Regions from separate parts of the Vibrio porteresiae DSM 19223 genome, predicted to be linked through region 2. Evidence: predicted binding sites of a transcription regulator. Region 2 holds the regulator's gene; each other region holds the start of a gene.

Region 1 (3,803 bases), 670 kb from region 2:
GATGGTTCGAATCCGTCCCCCTCCACCATATTCTTCTCTTCGTGAGAAAAACTTGATTGAACGTGTTGGGAAAACCTCAATCAAGCTTATTCTGTAAAAGAATAGGAAAACCCCTGGAGGGGTTCCCGAGTGGCCAAAGGGAGCAGACTGTAAATCTGCCGGCTCCGCCTTCGATGGTTCGAATCCGTCCCCCTCCACCATATTGCAAAAGCCAGCTCATCGAGTTGGCTTTTTTGCTTTCTAGTATCGCGATTTAATTCATCGAATCCATTCACATACAAGATGTGCAGCTTAGTCATTGATTCTGAGTCCAATCAATAAAAAAGGCCACCTTAGGTGACCTCTCTCTGAAGCAGATTCTGTTACTTCTGCAAATACGCAGGAACATCAGCAATGCTGTTCAATACTGCCGTTGCAAGTGCTTCACCTTGCTCAGTCACAGGCTTGCCCGTACGTACCAGAATTTTAGTACCAACGCCGGCTGCTTCAGCCGCCATCAAGTCTTCTGCTTTATCGCCTACCATAACGGACTTTGCCATATCAATTTTTAGGTAGTCACGAGCAGAGATAAACATGCCTGGCTTTGGCTTACGACAATCACAATCTTGCTTATATTCGCCAATGCCATGTTCTGGATGATGTGGGCAGTAGTAAATACCGTCAAACTCCACACCATTGTCTTCAAAGTTCCAGTCCATCCATTGCGTTAGAGATAAAAAACGATCTTCACTATAAATCCCACGCGCAATACCCGCTTGGTTAGTTACCAATACAAGCAGATACCCCATTTGCTGCAATTTCTTCGTTGCCTCAAATACCCCTTCGATAAATTCGAAGTCGTGCTCGTCATGCACATAACCATGATCGACGTTAATTACGCCATCACGGTCCAAAAACACCGCTGGTTTAGCCAAAACTACTCTCGCTATTGAGTGAATATAGAGGAATTATTGCATAGCTTATTTCTTTCATCACTATCAAATTGCTTTCTGTTATAGCCAAATTAAGGTTTTAGACGTCTAGACGTCAAAATATCTATTGACTTGAATGGCGAGAAACCATAGCATCATCATCCAAGTTTTAAGGTTTACAAGACAATATTCTGTGGCACAACGCTTTCAGAATGGGTTTGCTAGCAAACCGTTCCCTGCACAGGTTTTCGAATGATTGAAATAAGTAATGTTAACAAGGTGTTTTTACAGGGCGAAAAGGAAATTCACGCGCTGAAAAACATCAATCTCACAATTCCACAAGGCACCATTTTTGGTGTTATCGGCTCATCAGGTGCAGGGAAAAGTACGCTGATCCGTTGTGTGAATATGTTAGAGCGCCCAACCTCAGGTTCTGTCGTCGTCGACGGCGTTGATCTGACTCAGCTGAGTTCGGCAGAACTTTCTGCTGCACGTCGTAACATCGGCATGATTTTTCAGCACTTTAACTTACTTTCATCACGTACGGTATTCGATAACGTAGCACTACCACTTGAGCTTGCAGGCAAAGATGAGAAAGTCATCGCCAGTAAAGTGAACGAGCTACTTGAACTGGTTGGCCTAGCGGATAAAAAAGAGAGCTATCCATCCAATTTAAGTGGTGGTCAGAAACAGCGTGTGGCAATAGCTCGTGCATTAGCTAGCGATCCAAAAGTATTGCTATGTGATGAAGCAACCAGCGCGCTTGACCCAGCAACAACGCAATCGATTCTCGAGCTACTTAAAGAGATTAACCGCCGTTTAAACATCACTATGTTGCTGATTACCCATGAAATGGATGTAGTAAAAAGCATCTGTCATGAAGTGGCGATCATCGGTGGTGGTGAGTTGGTTGAGAAAGGCACTGTCGGCGATATCTTTGCTTATCCAAAAACAGAGTTGGCGCATCAATTTATTCGCTCAACACTCAATCTTTCTATTCCAGATGACTTCGCTGACCGTCTTCTTGCTGAGCATGTCGCGGGCACGCATCCTCTGGTTCGTTTGGAATTCACTGGTGCCAGTGTTGATATTCCATTGGTTTCTCAAGTATCACGTAAGTTCAATATCGACGTAAGTATTCTGAATTCTGATCTCGATTACGCTGGCGGTGTTAAGTTCGGCATGATGGTCGCAGAGATTCTTGGTGACAAAGAAAATACAGAAGCAGCAATTCAGTTTATTCGTGATAACAAGGTAAAAGTTGAGGTACTTGGTTATGTCAATGCATGATTTAATGGCGTGGGTATCACTCAACAGTGATCTAATTTTAAAAGCAACTTGGCAAACCATCTACATGGTAGCCGTTGCAGGTATCGTGGGTTTTGCGATTGGTATTCCTCTTGGCGTGGTACTTCACACCACTAAGAAAGATGGACTACTTGAAAACCCAGCACTAAACCGAGTACTAGGCGCTATCGTTAACATCGGCCGTTCTGTGCCATTTTTGGTGCTGATGGTAGCAATCATTCCAGTGACAAAACTACTGGTGGGTACTTTTATCGGTACAACCGCAGCGATTGTACCTTTGACTATTGGCGCAATTCCTTTCGTGGCACGTCTGATTGAAGGCGCCATGATGGAAGTTCCTTCCGGTCTAATTGAAGCTGCACAATCGATGGGCGCAACACCTTTGCAGATCATTAGCAAGGTGCTGATTCCAGAAGCGTTACCGACTATTGTCAATACGGTGACTGTCACCTTAGTGACCTTAGTAAGTTACTCAGCCATGGCAGGTACTGTTGGTGGTGGTGGTCTAGGTGACGTAGCAATCCGTTACGGCTTCTACCGCTACGATATCGTTATCATGGCAGTAACCGTAGTATTGCTCATCATCTTAGTACAAATAATTCAATCAGTTGGTGATGCACTGGTTCGCCGTGTAGACCACAGATAAGCAACATTAAACACTATAAGACATAAAAAATTTAACAGGAGTTAGGAATGAAATTCAGCGTAAAAGCTCTATTCACCGTTGCAGCGGCAGCATCTACACTGATTCTTGCTGGCTGTGGTGACAAAACTGCAGATCAAAGCAAAATCAAAGTTGGCGTAATCGCTGGTGCAGAAGCACAAGTAGCCGAAGTTGCTAAAAAAGTAGCAAAAGAAAAATACAACCTAGACGTTGAGCTAGTGACTTTCACTGACTACGTAACACCAAACGCTGCACTAGCGGACGGTTCAGTTGACGTGAACGCGTTCCAACACAAACCATACCTAGACCAACAAATGGAAAGCCGTGGTTACAAACTTGCTATTGCTGGTAACACCTTTGTTTACCCAATCGCCGGTTACTCAAACAAAATCAAAACTGTTGCTGAAATCAAAGACGGTGACCGTATCGCAGTACCAAACGACCCAACTAACCTAGGTCGTTCACTCATGCTGCTTGAAAAACAAGGTTTGATTAAACTACGTGACGGCGTATCTCTAAACGCGACAACTCGTGACATCGTAGAGAACCCTAAAAACCTAGAAATCGTTGAACTAGACGCATCTCAACTACCTCGTTCTCTAGACGACGTAACCGTTGCGATCATCAACAACACTTTCGCAAGCTCTATCAACCTAACACCAAACAAAGATGGTATTTTCGTTGAAGATAAAGATTCACCATACGTGAACCTAATCGTTGCTCGTCAAGACAACGTAAACAACGAAAACGTGAAAAACTTCGTGAAAGCTTACCAAACTGACGAAGTTTACCAAGCAGCGCAAAAAGCGTTTGGCGGTATCGTTAAAGGTTGGTAATTCATTCTTATTAAAGAATAAAAACAAAAGGTTGGCCATGGCCAACCTTTTTTGTATCTCGCATTTGGGCTTATTTAACCCCAC
Region 2 (3,803 bases):
AATGGAAGGCAAAGCACTTCTGTTTAAACGTTTTGCTGGCATCGACTCAATCGATATCGAAGTAAAACACAATACTGTCGACGAATTCGTTAACACTGTAGCGGCAATCGCAGATACTTTCGGCGGTATCAACCTAGAAGACATCAAAGCACCTGAGTGTTTTGAAATCGAACGTCGCCTTATTGAACTTTGCGACATCCCAGTATTCCACGATGACCAACACGGTACTGCTATCGTAACTGCAGCCGGCATGCTAAACGCTATCGAACTGCAAGGTAAGAAAATTGAAGAGTGTACTATCGTCTGCCTAGGCGCTGGTGCAGCAGCATGTGCATGTATGGAACTGCTGATTCAATGTGGCGCGCAACGTGAAAACATCTATATGTTGGACCGTAATGGCGTGATCAGCACTCAACGTGACGATCTGAACGTTTACAAACAACGCTTTGCCAACAACACAGACAAACGCACTCTAACCGATGCGATTGAAGGTGCTGATCTATTCCTAGGTGTATCAGGTCCTAACCTGATGACTGAAGAGCAAATCAAACTGATGGCTGATAAGCCTGTCGTCTTTGCGTGTTCAAACCCAGATCCAGAGATCACTCCAGAGCTAGCACACAGTGCTCGTCAAGATTTGATCATGGGTACAGGCCGCAGTGACTACCCTAACCAAGTTAACAACGTATTGTGCTTCCCATTCATCTTCCGCGGTGCTTTAGACGTACGCGCTAAAGAGATCAACATCGAGATGAAACTGGCTGCAGTAGAAGCGATCCGCTCTATTGCTAAAGAAGCAGTACCTGAAGAAGTGTTGAAAGCAGCAGGTGTTGAAGAACTGAGCTTTGGCCCACACTACATCATTCCAAAACCAATGGACCCACGCCTACTACCTCGCGTAGCAAAAGCAGTGGCTCAAGCGGCTGTGGATTCAGGTGTAGCGCGCATTGCACTACCTGATGGTTACATGGATAACTAATTCTGTTATTCATCACCGCAATTAGGTGAAATATAAAAAGCCCCTGACCTCAATGGCAGGGGCTTTTTGTTTGGATCTCGTTCATGCTGAAACGGTGCGATGTAACCCAACTAGCGGTGTGAATGTGCAACCACCGCTTAACCAACGGCATTAAGTTTGCCGTGAGGATTAGTCGTCGTAAGCTTCAAACTCGATGCCCATCGCGGTCATCAGCTCTTTCGCTTCAACAGGAATATCATCTGGGCGGTCTTTACGTAGGTCTTCATCCGTTGGCAGAGGTTGACCTGTGTACGCGTGTAAAAAGGCCTCACACAGCAACTCACTGTTGGTTGCATGTCGTAAGTTATTAATTTGGCGACGAGTACGTTCATCAGTCAGTACTTTAAGTACTTTAAGAGGAATAGAAACTGTAATCTTTTTTACTAACTCACTCTTCTTGCCATGCTCTGCATAAGGGCTGATATATTCGCCGTTCCAGTCTGCCATTGCGCACCTTCGTTAAAATTATTTCGGTAAGGAATATCAAAGACCCCAATTTTAGCGGGATTTACTGCCATAAGCAAAGACATATAGACGTCTAGAAGTGTTGACGTCTTCTTTTTTGATAAGTAAAGTGTGATGTTATGCATCACTCATCAGTCCCAGAGACATTTTGTCGGGGCTACAATGGATGCCCAAAATTCAGAGTCACACAGGAAAGGAAACACTTATGACCACGCGCAAACCAGCGACCATTGCGGTTCGTACCGGTATTGAATCAGACACTCAATATCATGCTGTTGTTCCACCCATTTACCTCTCAACCAACTATGGTTTTCCTGCGTTTGGTGAAGTGCCAAAATATGACTACACCCGCTCTGGTAACCCTAACCGTAACTTGCTTGAACAAGCGCTGTCTGATCTAGAGTGTGGCGTTGGTGCAACCATTACAAACTGCGGTACATCCGCTCTGAACCTTTGGGTCTCTGCACTAATTGGTCCACAAGACCTTATTATTGCTCCTCATGACTGCTACGGTGGTACGTATCGCCTCTTCAACACTCGCTCACAAAAAGGCGATTTCAAAGTGTTGTTTGTCGATCAATCTAACGAAGCTGAGTTTGCTAAAGCACTTGCACAAAAACCAAAATTAATTTTGCTAGAAACTCCATCTAACCCATTAGTCCGCGTAGTTGATATTGCTAAGGTATGTGAACAAGCCCATGCTATTGGTGCTCTAGTTGCCGTTGATAACACATTCCTGACTCCTGTTTATCAAAAACCTCTGACTCTTGGTGCTGATTTTGTTATCCACTCAACCACCAAATACATCAATGGTCACTCAGATGTCATCGGTGGCGTAGTCATCAGTAAAGAGAAAGAACACGCTGAAAAAATTGCATGGTGGGGCAACTGTATTGGTGCGACCGGTACACCATTTGATAGCTACATGACTCTGCGTGGTCTGCGCACTCTTCCTGCACGTATGCGTCAACACGAAGAGAGCTCAAAACAGATTCTTGCTTACCTTCTAACTCAAGAATTGGTCAAAGTTGTCTACCACCCTAGCCTACCAAACCACCCAGGTCACGATATTGCGAAGAAACAGCAGTCGGGCTTTGGTTCTATGCTAAGTTTTGAGCTAAATGGCAGCTACGAACAACTTAAAGTCTTCGTGAGCTCACTACAACTGTTCTCGCTTGCCGAATCTTTAGGTGGTGTAGAAAGCCTTATCTGTCACCCTGCGACCATGACTCACCGCGCTATGGGTGAAAAAGCACTGGCTGAAGCGGGTGTTTCTCAACTGTTACTGCGCGTTTCAGTGGGTTTGGAAGATGCGGAAGACTTGATCGCCGATTTAGACCAAGCCTTTAGCAAAGCTAAGGAGATTCGTTAATGACTACACAACGCCAGTTGCATAAATTTGGTGGTAGTAGCCTGGCGAACGCTGAGTGTTATCAGCGCGTTGCTCATATATTGAAGGAATATTCCAAGGACAACGACTTAGTCGTTGTCTCTGCGGCAGGGAAAACCACAAACCGTCTGATTACCTTTGTTGATGCATTGAGTAAAGACGGCCGTGTGGCTCACGAAACATTACAGTCACTGCGTCAGTATCAAGCTGACCTTATCACCGGACTCTTAGAAGGTGAACAAGCGGATACTCTGCTCACTCAGCTTGCAGCAGAAATTAGCGATCTGGGAGAAATCGCTGCCCCTATTAGCGTCGCTCAACGAGCTGCTATTCTAGGACATGGTGAAGTGTGGTCGTCTCGCCTTCTTGCTGCCCTATTGAATCAGCATCGCATGCCTGCGATGGCGATTGATGCGCGAACTTTCCTACGCGCAGAATCAGGAACGCAACCAGAAGTCGATCGCGCAGCATCATACCCATTGTTGCAAACGGTATTGACTCAGCACGCTCAACAGCGTCTCATCATTACCGGCTTCATGGCGCAAAATAACGCGGGCGATACTGTGTTGCTCGGACGTAATGGTTCTGACTATTCAGCAACCATTATCGGTGCCCTGTCGGATGTGGCGAAAGTGACTATCTGGAGTGACGTTGCTGGGGTCTACAGCGCTGACCCACGAATCGTCTCCGATGCCTGCTTATTACCACTGCTTCGTCTCGATGAAGCCAATGAATTGGCTCGCCTTGCAGCTCCTGTGTTACACAGTCGTACATTGCAACCGGTCGCCCAGAGCACTACCGAACTGCACTTACGCTGTAGCTATCAACCAGAAGCTGGCTCAACTCGCATTGAACGTATCTTAGCTTCTGGGCGTGGGGCCAAAATCATCACCTCGCTTGATGATGTGATGCTAATTGAGCTGACTTTTT
Region 3 (3,803 bases), on a different replicon from region 2:
GGGTTGCGCTTAATAAAGCCTTAACCCATATTGAAACCGAGCAAAAATGGCGGCGTTCTAATGGATGCGGCCATTTTTCATTCAACATGTGTTCCACATGGATTCTGTTCTAGATGGGTATTCTTACTCTTATCGTTTCTTGAAGCGCATTGTTTCAGTTTTAAGTTGGGTACGCTGCTTGGTTCCGATATACTTGCCTTTTTCAAAGGAAAGCCAAAATGGAAATGATCATCGTTTCATCTGAGCAACAGAAGCGTCTAGTCATGATCTTTAGTCGTACCACTGCCAAAATGCCGGATAAAGCTCTGCTTAATGATCTGGGGTCATACCAAGTTAACTCAACGGCCTATCCAGCGTTTAAAGCTGCCTCTGATCTGCGAGTTGAGCGGATTAAACTGCCATTTGGTGACGATAGAACGGGCTCTCTTGATGGCGGTAACTTCCTCTATCGTTATTTATCTAGAGGGTATATCTGCCTCGGTGATCATGTCGGACAACCTAAGCCTGATTTAGCTCAATGGGGTGTTCGCTCAGTACGTAAGTTGCCTAAAGTGGGTTTCGGCCTTTAGAGATGATGGCTTATTGAGCCGCAAATCGCGTGCGATAACGAAGTCATCGGTTTCATTTGAACCACTTTAGTTAACGAACTAAAGTACAAATAGTATTTGGCTTTATCGATGACGTTTTATCATCACGTGCTAAAGAAAATAAAAAAAACGCCCCTCGGGGCGTTTTTCACATTATAGAACAATCGAAGTAACTTAAGACTTAGAATGCAGGTTCTATGGTGCCTTTGAAGGCTTGTTCCAAATATTGCTTAGTCGCTTCAGATTGGAAAATTTGCATAAATTTTTTGTAGTTAGCGTTGTCTTTATCTTCGGCGCGAGCTGCAACCACCATCACAGCAAGTGGCGCGTCTTTAGGTTCCATGTAGATACCGGTTTGTTTCGGATCAAGCCCTGCAGACATCACGTAGTTCATGGTAATGGCGGCGGCATCAACATCGTCTAATGTGCGAGGTAACTGAGCAGCATCGATTTCAAGTAATTCAAAATGTTTTGGATTATCAATCACGTCGTTAACTGTAGCGTTATAACCAACCCCTGTTTTTAGACGGATCAGTTTGGCACTTTGCAGTAACAGTAGGCCACGACCACCATTGGTAGGATCGTTAGGAATCGCGATACGCGCATTGTCTGGTAGTTCTTCTAACGATTTGTATTTTTTAGAATAAACACCCATACGCATTAAGATTGATTGACCTACAGAAACCAAGTTACTGTTATGGTTAGCATTGTAGTTTTGAAGGAACGGTAGGTGTTGGTAGCTGTTTAAATCAATGCTGCCATCAGCAAGGGCGGCATCGGGTGTCACGTAGTCGTTAAATTCGACAACTTTCACTTTAAGCCCTTGTTTGGCTGCTTCTTTTGCTACTGCTTCAACCACTTGAGCGTGTGGTCCTACCGTTGCACCGACTTTAATTTCTTGAGTATCTTCTTGTCCACACGCGGTTAGACCTGTGATTAAGGCCGCTGCTAAACAAAATTGGCTGATGACTTTTATTCCTTTCATGACTTCCTTCCTGAGTATTGAGACGTATGGACATCTAAACGCCCATGGTACGGATCAAATCGAAAGTTGCAATCACTATTTTTATTCCAGTTAGTTATGGCTAAGAAGCGCTTGAAAAATAGCCTCAGCTCCCATATATCAATCGATAGACGCTTATATGCATATTAAGACCAAAGTATTGAGAACCTTGGTAGCGATTAAATATTCAACATTATTCTTATTGTTGAGTCGGTGTAGGAGCGAGTTATGAGTGCAAAGAATCCTCTGTATAAAGTCTCTTTTATTCAAGCTGGTCAAAGGTATGAAGTGTACGTCCATGAAGTAGTGACCAGTAGCTTGTTTGGTTTTATCGAACTGGGTGATTTTGTGTGGGACAATCACACCACCATAGTCGTCGACCCAAGTCATGAACGGCTAAAAAACGAGTTTGCGAAAGTGGAACGAACCTATATCCCATTGCACAGTGTGCTGCGTATCGATCAAGTGGCAGAACAAGGCTCGGCAAAAATTGTTGATCTTGGTGATAAAGTGACACAATTCCCCAGCCCAATTTACACCCCATCTCGTTAAGCGTGATTGAACTGCGCCTTAATCAGCGAAGACAACATTTTGATCGCTCGAATGCGCGGTTCAGTCAGTTCAAATGAGGTATTGATGCGAAAGCAGTGACGGAACTCTTCCATGGAGGAAAACATTTTCCCTGGCGCGATGGTGATCATCTTAGCTAACGCATCGTGATAGAGCTTGAGCGTATCGACTTGCTTGGGCAGTTCAACCCAAACAAAGTAGCCGCCAGCGTTGACGTGAATTAGCACATCACTGGGGAAATGCTGCTGCAGGCATTTTACAGTTTGCTGCTTATGCAGATGCAGTTTGCGTCGCAACTGGGGCTTTTTTGCCATTAACGTTATACCAGGTCAATCCATGGTCTTTTTATTGCTGGAATGAATAAAGTAGAGTGCGGCTCCTAAGCACGCGATTGCTGCCAAGCGTGTGGTTGAAAATGGAATACTTTCGTTTCCTAACCAACCGAAATTATCGATCAACATACTCATCGCAAGCTGGCCAAAAATAACAGCGACGGTCGCAACGGCTGTGCCAATCCGTTGTACGGCGAGTACCATAATCAAGATATAAGGGACACCACATAGCGCGCCAAGTAGTTGCCATTTAGGCACATCAAGTAACGTTAAAGCGTGTTTTGGCTCAAAGAAGAAAATGAGTAAGGCGGTGACGATGGCTCCAACCGAAAAGGTTAAGAAAGCACTGCGAAAAACGCCAACTTTACTTCCTAATTGGCCATTGCAGGCAGCTTGAATACTCAGAACAGCGCCGCCAATAATGGCTAATAAAATCATAATTAATGTCATGATGCTTACCCCTTAGCCATCAAAATGAGTGCAGCAATAATAAATAGCAGAGCAATAATGCGCTTTTTATCAACTTCGCGGTGCGGTACGCCAAACCAACCATAGTGGTCGATGAGCAGACTTTTAAAAATTTGTCCTGCCAAAATGCCTACCATGGTGAGCGCGATACCAATACTTGGGGTCGAAAAGGTCAAAATAACAACATAAATTGGACCGAGAACACCACCGATTAATGTCCAACTCGGTTGTGAAAAAAATGAGGGACTGTTGCGAGGGCTGAAAAACAACATTAACAGAAAAGTAAGGGCCGCTCCGACACCAAAAATACTAAAGGTTGCCCACAAACCACCGACTGCCGCACCTAGTGGTCCCAGTAAACCAGCTTCAACCGACAAGCTCATTCCCCCGAGTATCACCAGTAAAATCAATAATAATTGCATGTTTTGTCCACTCCAAAATTGAAGTGGGGGAGAGTACAGTAAGGCACAGTGTTAAAAAACGGTATAATTTAGCAATCACTTTTGCAGGATTTGCACAAATGCAGGATATCAGTGCGGTGAATGTCCGCTCATTGCAGTTTTTTATTGGTGTGTTTGATTCACAGAGCTTTTCGATTGTTGCTCGACGTGAAGGGGTCTCTGCGTCCATGGTGTCGAGAATCATCAAGCAACTGGAAGATTCACTAGGCCAGCAGCTTTTCTACCGAAACACTCGTGCGGTTATTCCTACTGAGGCGGGAAGGTTATTCGCTGGTTATGCGCGTAATGTATTACAGCAATTGGACGAAGCACAGAAGGAGTTGCTTGAACGCCAAGAAGAGCCGACCGGTTTAGTGCGAATTAATGCTCCGGTTTATTTTGG
Region 4 (3,803 bases), 720 kb from region 2:
GACCGAAGTGACCGTACGCTGCCGTCTTTTTGTAGATTGGGCGAAGTAGGTTCAACATTTCTTGTAGACCGTATGGACGTAGGTCGAAGAACTCACGTACTGCTTTCACGATGATGTCGGTTGATACTTTTTCAGTACCAAACGTTTCAATCATGATAGACGTTGGATCAGCAACACCGATTGCGTAAGAAAGTTGGATTTCACAACGATCTGCAAGACCAGCTGCTACGATGTTTTTCGCAACGTAACGGGCTGCGTATGCTGCACTACGGTCAACTTTTGATGGATCTTTACCAGAGAATGCACCGCCACCGTGACGAGCTGCACCGCCGTAAGTATCCACGATGATTTTACGACCAGTTAGACCACAGTCACCCATTGGGCCACCGATAACGAAACGACCGGTTGGGTTGATGAAGTACTTGGTATCTTTAGCAAGCCATTCTGAAGGAAGAATCGGTTTGATGATCTCTTCCATTACGCCTTCACGTAGATCAGCAGTTGATACTGTGTCTGAGTGTTGAGTTGATAGCACTACTGCATCAATACCAACGATTTTGCCATCGTCGTATTTAAAGGTAACTTGTGATTTAGCATCTGGACGCAACCAAGGAAGAGTGCCGTTTTTACGAACTTCTGCTTGGCGTTGCATTAGACGGTGTGCGTAAGTAATTGGTGCAGGCATCAGTACGCTGGTTTCGTTAGTCGCGTAACCGAACATGATACCTTGGTCGCCAGCGCCCTGCTCTTTAGGGTCAGCTTTATCAACACCTTGGTTGATGTCTGGAGACTGTTTACCGATAGTGTTTAGAACTGCGCAAGTGTTCGCATCAAAGCCCATATCTGAGCCAGTGTAACCAATCTCGCGAACAGTTTGACGAGTTAGTTCTTCGATATCGACCCACGCAGAAGTAGTTACTTCACCACCGACCATAACCATGCCGGTTTTTACGTAAGTTTCGCAAGCAACACGTGCTTTTGGATCTTGTTCCAGAATCGCATCGAGGACCGCATCAGAGATTTGGTCGGCAATTTTATCTGGATGGCCTTCTGAAACGGATTCAGAAGTGAACAGGTGCTTAGCCATGATAACTCCAATCTTTCTATCAAATAGAGTAGCTGTCAGGACTTCGCTACTCTGCACTATCGATTAATATGTAGGCGTTTCTACATCTAGACGTCTATTCTAGGATGCAACAATCAAATTACAAGTTCTTTTTCATATTAGTCATAACTAATCGTTTACTTAGAAGTCGAAATGTCTTCTCTAATCGCAGCAAAAATTAGAGTGCGCTTGGCAAAATCACGGTAACGTTGCCGTAAAAGGTTTGCAGTGATAGGAGGGCTTTGCGACAATACCGACCACCTTGTTATGGATAATTTTTTTCTGCTTTTTTAGGAGCTGACATGTCTTCTCGCAAACATCTGGCGAACGCAATTCGTGCACTAAGTATGGATGGTGTTCAACAAGCTAATTCTGGTCACCCAGGTGCCCCGATGGGTATGGCTGATATCGCTGAAGTGCTTTGGCGTAGCCACTTGAATCACAACCCGAAAAACCCTCAATGGGCTGATCGCGACCGTTTTGTTCTTTCCAACGGCCACGGCTCTATGCTGATTTATTCTCTACTGCACCTTTCTGGTTACGATCTCGCTATTGATGATCTGAAAAATTTCCGTCAGCTTCACTCAAAAACTCCTGGCCACCCAGAGTACGGTTACGCACCTGGTGTAGAAACGACTACTGGTCCGCTAGGTCAAGGTATCACTAATGCTGTAGGTATGGCGTTAGCAGAAAAAGCATTAGCAGCTCAATTTAACAAACCAGAACATGACATCGTTGACCACTTCACTTACGTGTTTATGGGCGACGGTTGTATGATGGAAGGCATTTCTCACGAAGCGTGTTCACTTGCTGGTACTTTGGGACTTGGCAAACTGATCGCATTTTGGGATGACAACGGTATCTCTATCGACGGTGACGTTGAAGGTTGGTTCTCTGACGACACTCCAAAACGTTTTGAAGCGTACGGTTGGCATGTTATCCCTGCTGTTGATGGTCACGATGCTGACGCAATCAATGCAGCCATTGAAGCAGCAAAAGCAGAAACCTCACGTCCAACGCTTATCTGTTGCAAAACCATCATCGGTTTTGGTTCACCAAACAAAGCGGGTTCTCACGACTGTCACGGTGCTCCACTAGGCGCAGATGAAATCAAAGCAGCGCGTGATTTCCTAGGTTGGAACTACGGCCCATTTGAAATTCCTGCTGATATTTACACTCAATGGGATGCGAAAGAAGCGGGCTCTGCCAAAGAAGCGATTTGGGACCAAAAATTTGCGGCTTATGAAGCGGCTTACCCAGAACTAGCAGCAGAATTTAAACGCCGTGTAGCGGGTGAACTTCCAGCTAATTGGGAAGAAGTTTCTAATGCTGTCATCGCTGACCTGCAAGCTAATCCTGCTAATATCGCATCTCGTAAAGCATCACAAAATGCACTAGAAGCGTTTGGTAAAGTGCTTCCTGAATTTATGGGCGGCTCAGCTGACCTTGCACCATCCAACCTTACCATGTGGTCTGGTTCTAAATCAGTGACTGCTGAAGATGCGTCAGGCAACTACATCCACTACGGTGTGCGTGAGTTCGGTATGACTGCGATCATCAATGGTATCGCTCTTCATGGTGGTTTTGTTCCTTACGGTGCCACCTTCCTAATGTTCATGGAATACGCTCGTAACGCAATGCGCATGGCTGCTTTGATGAAAATTCAAAACATCCAAGTGTACACTCACGACTCTATTGGTCTGGGTGAAGATGGCCCAACTCACCAACCGGTTGAGCAAATCGCTTCACTACGCATGACTCCAAACATGAGCACATGGCGTCCATGTGACCAAGTGGAATCTGCAATGGCTTGGAAACTGGCTATCGAACGTAAAGATGCACCATCTGCACTGATCTTCTCTCGCCAAAACCTAGCGCAACAACCACGTACTGCTGAGCAAGTGGCTGACATCGCAAAAGGTGGTTACATTCTGAAAGACAGTGCAGGTAAACCTGAACTGATCCTAATCGCAACCGGTTCTGAAGTTGAGCTTGCGGTTAACGCAGCAGCTGAACTAGAAAAAGAAGGCAAAGCGGTACGCGTTGTATCAATGCCATCAACTGATGCATTCGACAAACAAGACGCAGCTTACCGTGAAGCGGTTCTTCCAGCAGATGTGACTGCACGTGTGGCTATTGAAGCTGGCATTGCTGATTTCTGGTACAAATACGTTGGCTTGAATGGTCGCATCGTTGGTATGACGACTTTCGGTGAATCTGCGCCTGCAGGTGAGCTATTCAAACAATTCGGTTTCACGACTGAAAACGTTGTTGCTAAAGCAAAAGAGCTGCTTGCTTAAGCTTTATGATAGCGTTTAATTGAAAGGGCCTTCGGGCCCTTTTGTTTTTCTGAAGTAGAAAATGGTTTTGTTAAAGAGTGAAAGTAATAGCTTAGGCCCATGTTTCTGGGCGTGTTTTTTTCATCGCATCAATGAACATTCTTAGTCGCAGTGGCAAACGTCCTAGAGGGTAAAAATAGTTAATTTGTACTGGGTCTGAATACCATCCAGATAGACAGTTAATAAGGCTGCCTGGATGTGAGTGAACAAAGCCATTGGCGAATGCGGTAGGAAGTAAACCAATACCTCGTCCTTTTTGGATGGTATCTGCTTGCATTGGTAGGTGATCGTTTTGCAAACGACTATCGAATGCAGGAAGGATATAGCTACCTTGCTGATAATGTGTGAGCTTTAATCCA

The links. The regulator MetJ, encoded in region 2, represses methionine synthesis genes. The targets are predictions, from matches to a motif close to TTAGACNTNTANANGTCTAA.
Region 1: the regulator MetJ is predicted to act here: its motif matches at 1,012-1,031, upstream of metN (methionine ABC transporter ATP-binding protein MetN).
Region 3: the regulator MetJ is predicted to act here: its motif matches at 1,591-1,610, upstream of OCV11_RS24460 (MetQ/NlpA family ABC transporter substrate-binding protein).
Region 4: the regulator MetJ is predicted to act here: its motif matches at 1,166-1,185, upstream of metK (methionine adenosyltransferase).

What each region holds. Positions count from the first base shown of each region.
Region 1 covers NZ_AP024895.1:2,701,183-2,704,985, forward strand. The annotation lists tRNA gene OCV11_RS12335 (tRNA-Tyr) at 1-28, shown strand, start outside; tRNA gene OCV11_RS12340 (tRNA-Tyr) at 116-200, shown strand; gene gmhB (D-glycero-beta-D-manno-heptose 1,7-bisphosphate 7-phosphatase) at 363-914, opposite strand; gene metN (methionine ABC transporter ATP-binding protein MetN) at 1,164-2,201, shown strand; gene OCV11_RS12355 (methionine ABC transporter permease) at 2,188-2,865, shown strand; gene OCV11_RS12360 (MetQ/NlpA family lipoprotein) at 2,913-3,719, shown strand.
Region 2 covers NZ_AP024895.1:3,370,240-3,374,042, forward strand. The annotation lists gene OCV11_RS15425 (malic enzyme-like NAD(P)-binding protein) at 1-979, shown strand, start outside; gene metJ (met regulon transcriptional regulator MetJ) at 1,148-1,465, opposite strand; gene OCV11_RS15435 (O-succinylhomoserine (thiol)-lyase) at 1,689-2,855, shown strand; gene OCV11_RS15440 (bifunctional aspartate kinase/homoserine dehydrogenase II) at 2,855-3,803, shown strand, end outside.
Region 3 covers NZ_AP024896.1:1,748,549-1,752,351, reverse strand. The annotation lists gene OCV11_RS24465 (hypothetical protein) at 219-569, shown strand; gene OCV11_RS24460 (MetQ/NlpA family ABC transporter substrate-binding protein) at 769-1,572, opposite strand; gene OCV11_RS24455 (DUF1820 family protein) at 1,819-2,142, shown strand; gene OCV11_RS24450 (aminotransferase-like domain-containing protein) at 2,139-2,474, opposite strand; gene OCV11_RS24445 (DMT family transporter) at 2,490-2,942, opposite strand; gene OCV11_RS24440 (DMT family transporter) at 2,948-3,382, opposite strand; gene OCV11_RS24435 (LysR family transcriptional regulator) at 3,481-3,803, shown strand, end outside.
Region 4 covers NZ_AP024895.1:468,982-472,784, forward strand. The annotation lists gene metK (methionine adenosyltransferase) at 1-1,087, opposite strand, end outside; gene tkt (transketolase) at 1,408-3,405, shown strand; gene OCV11_RS02240 (LysR family transcriptional regulator) at 3,497-3,803, opposite strand, start outside.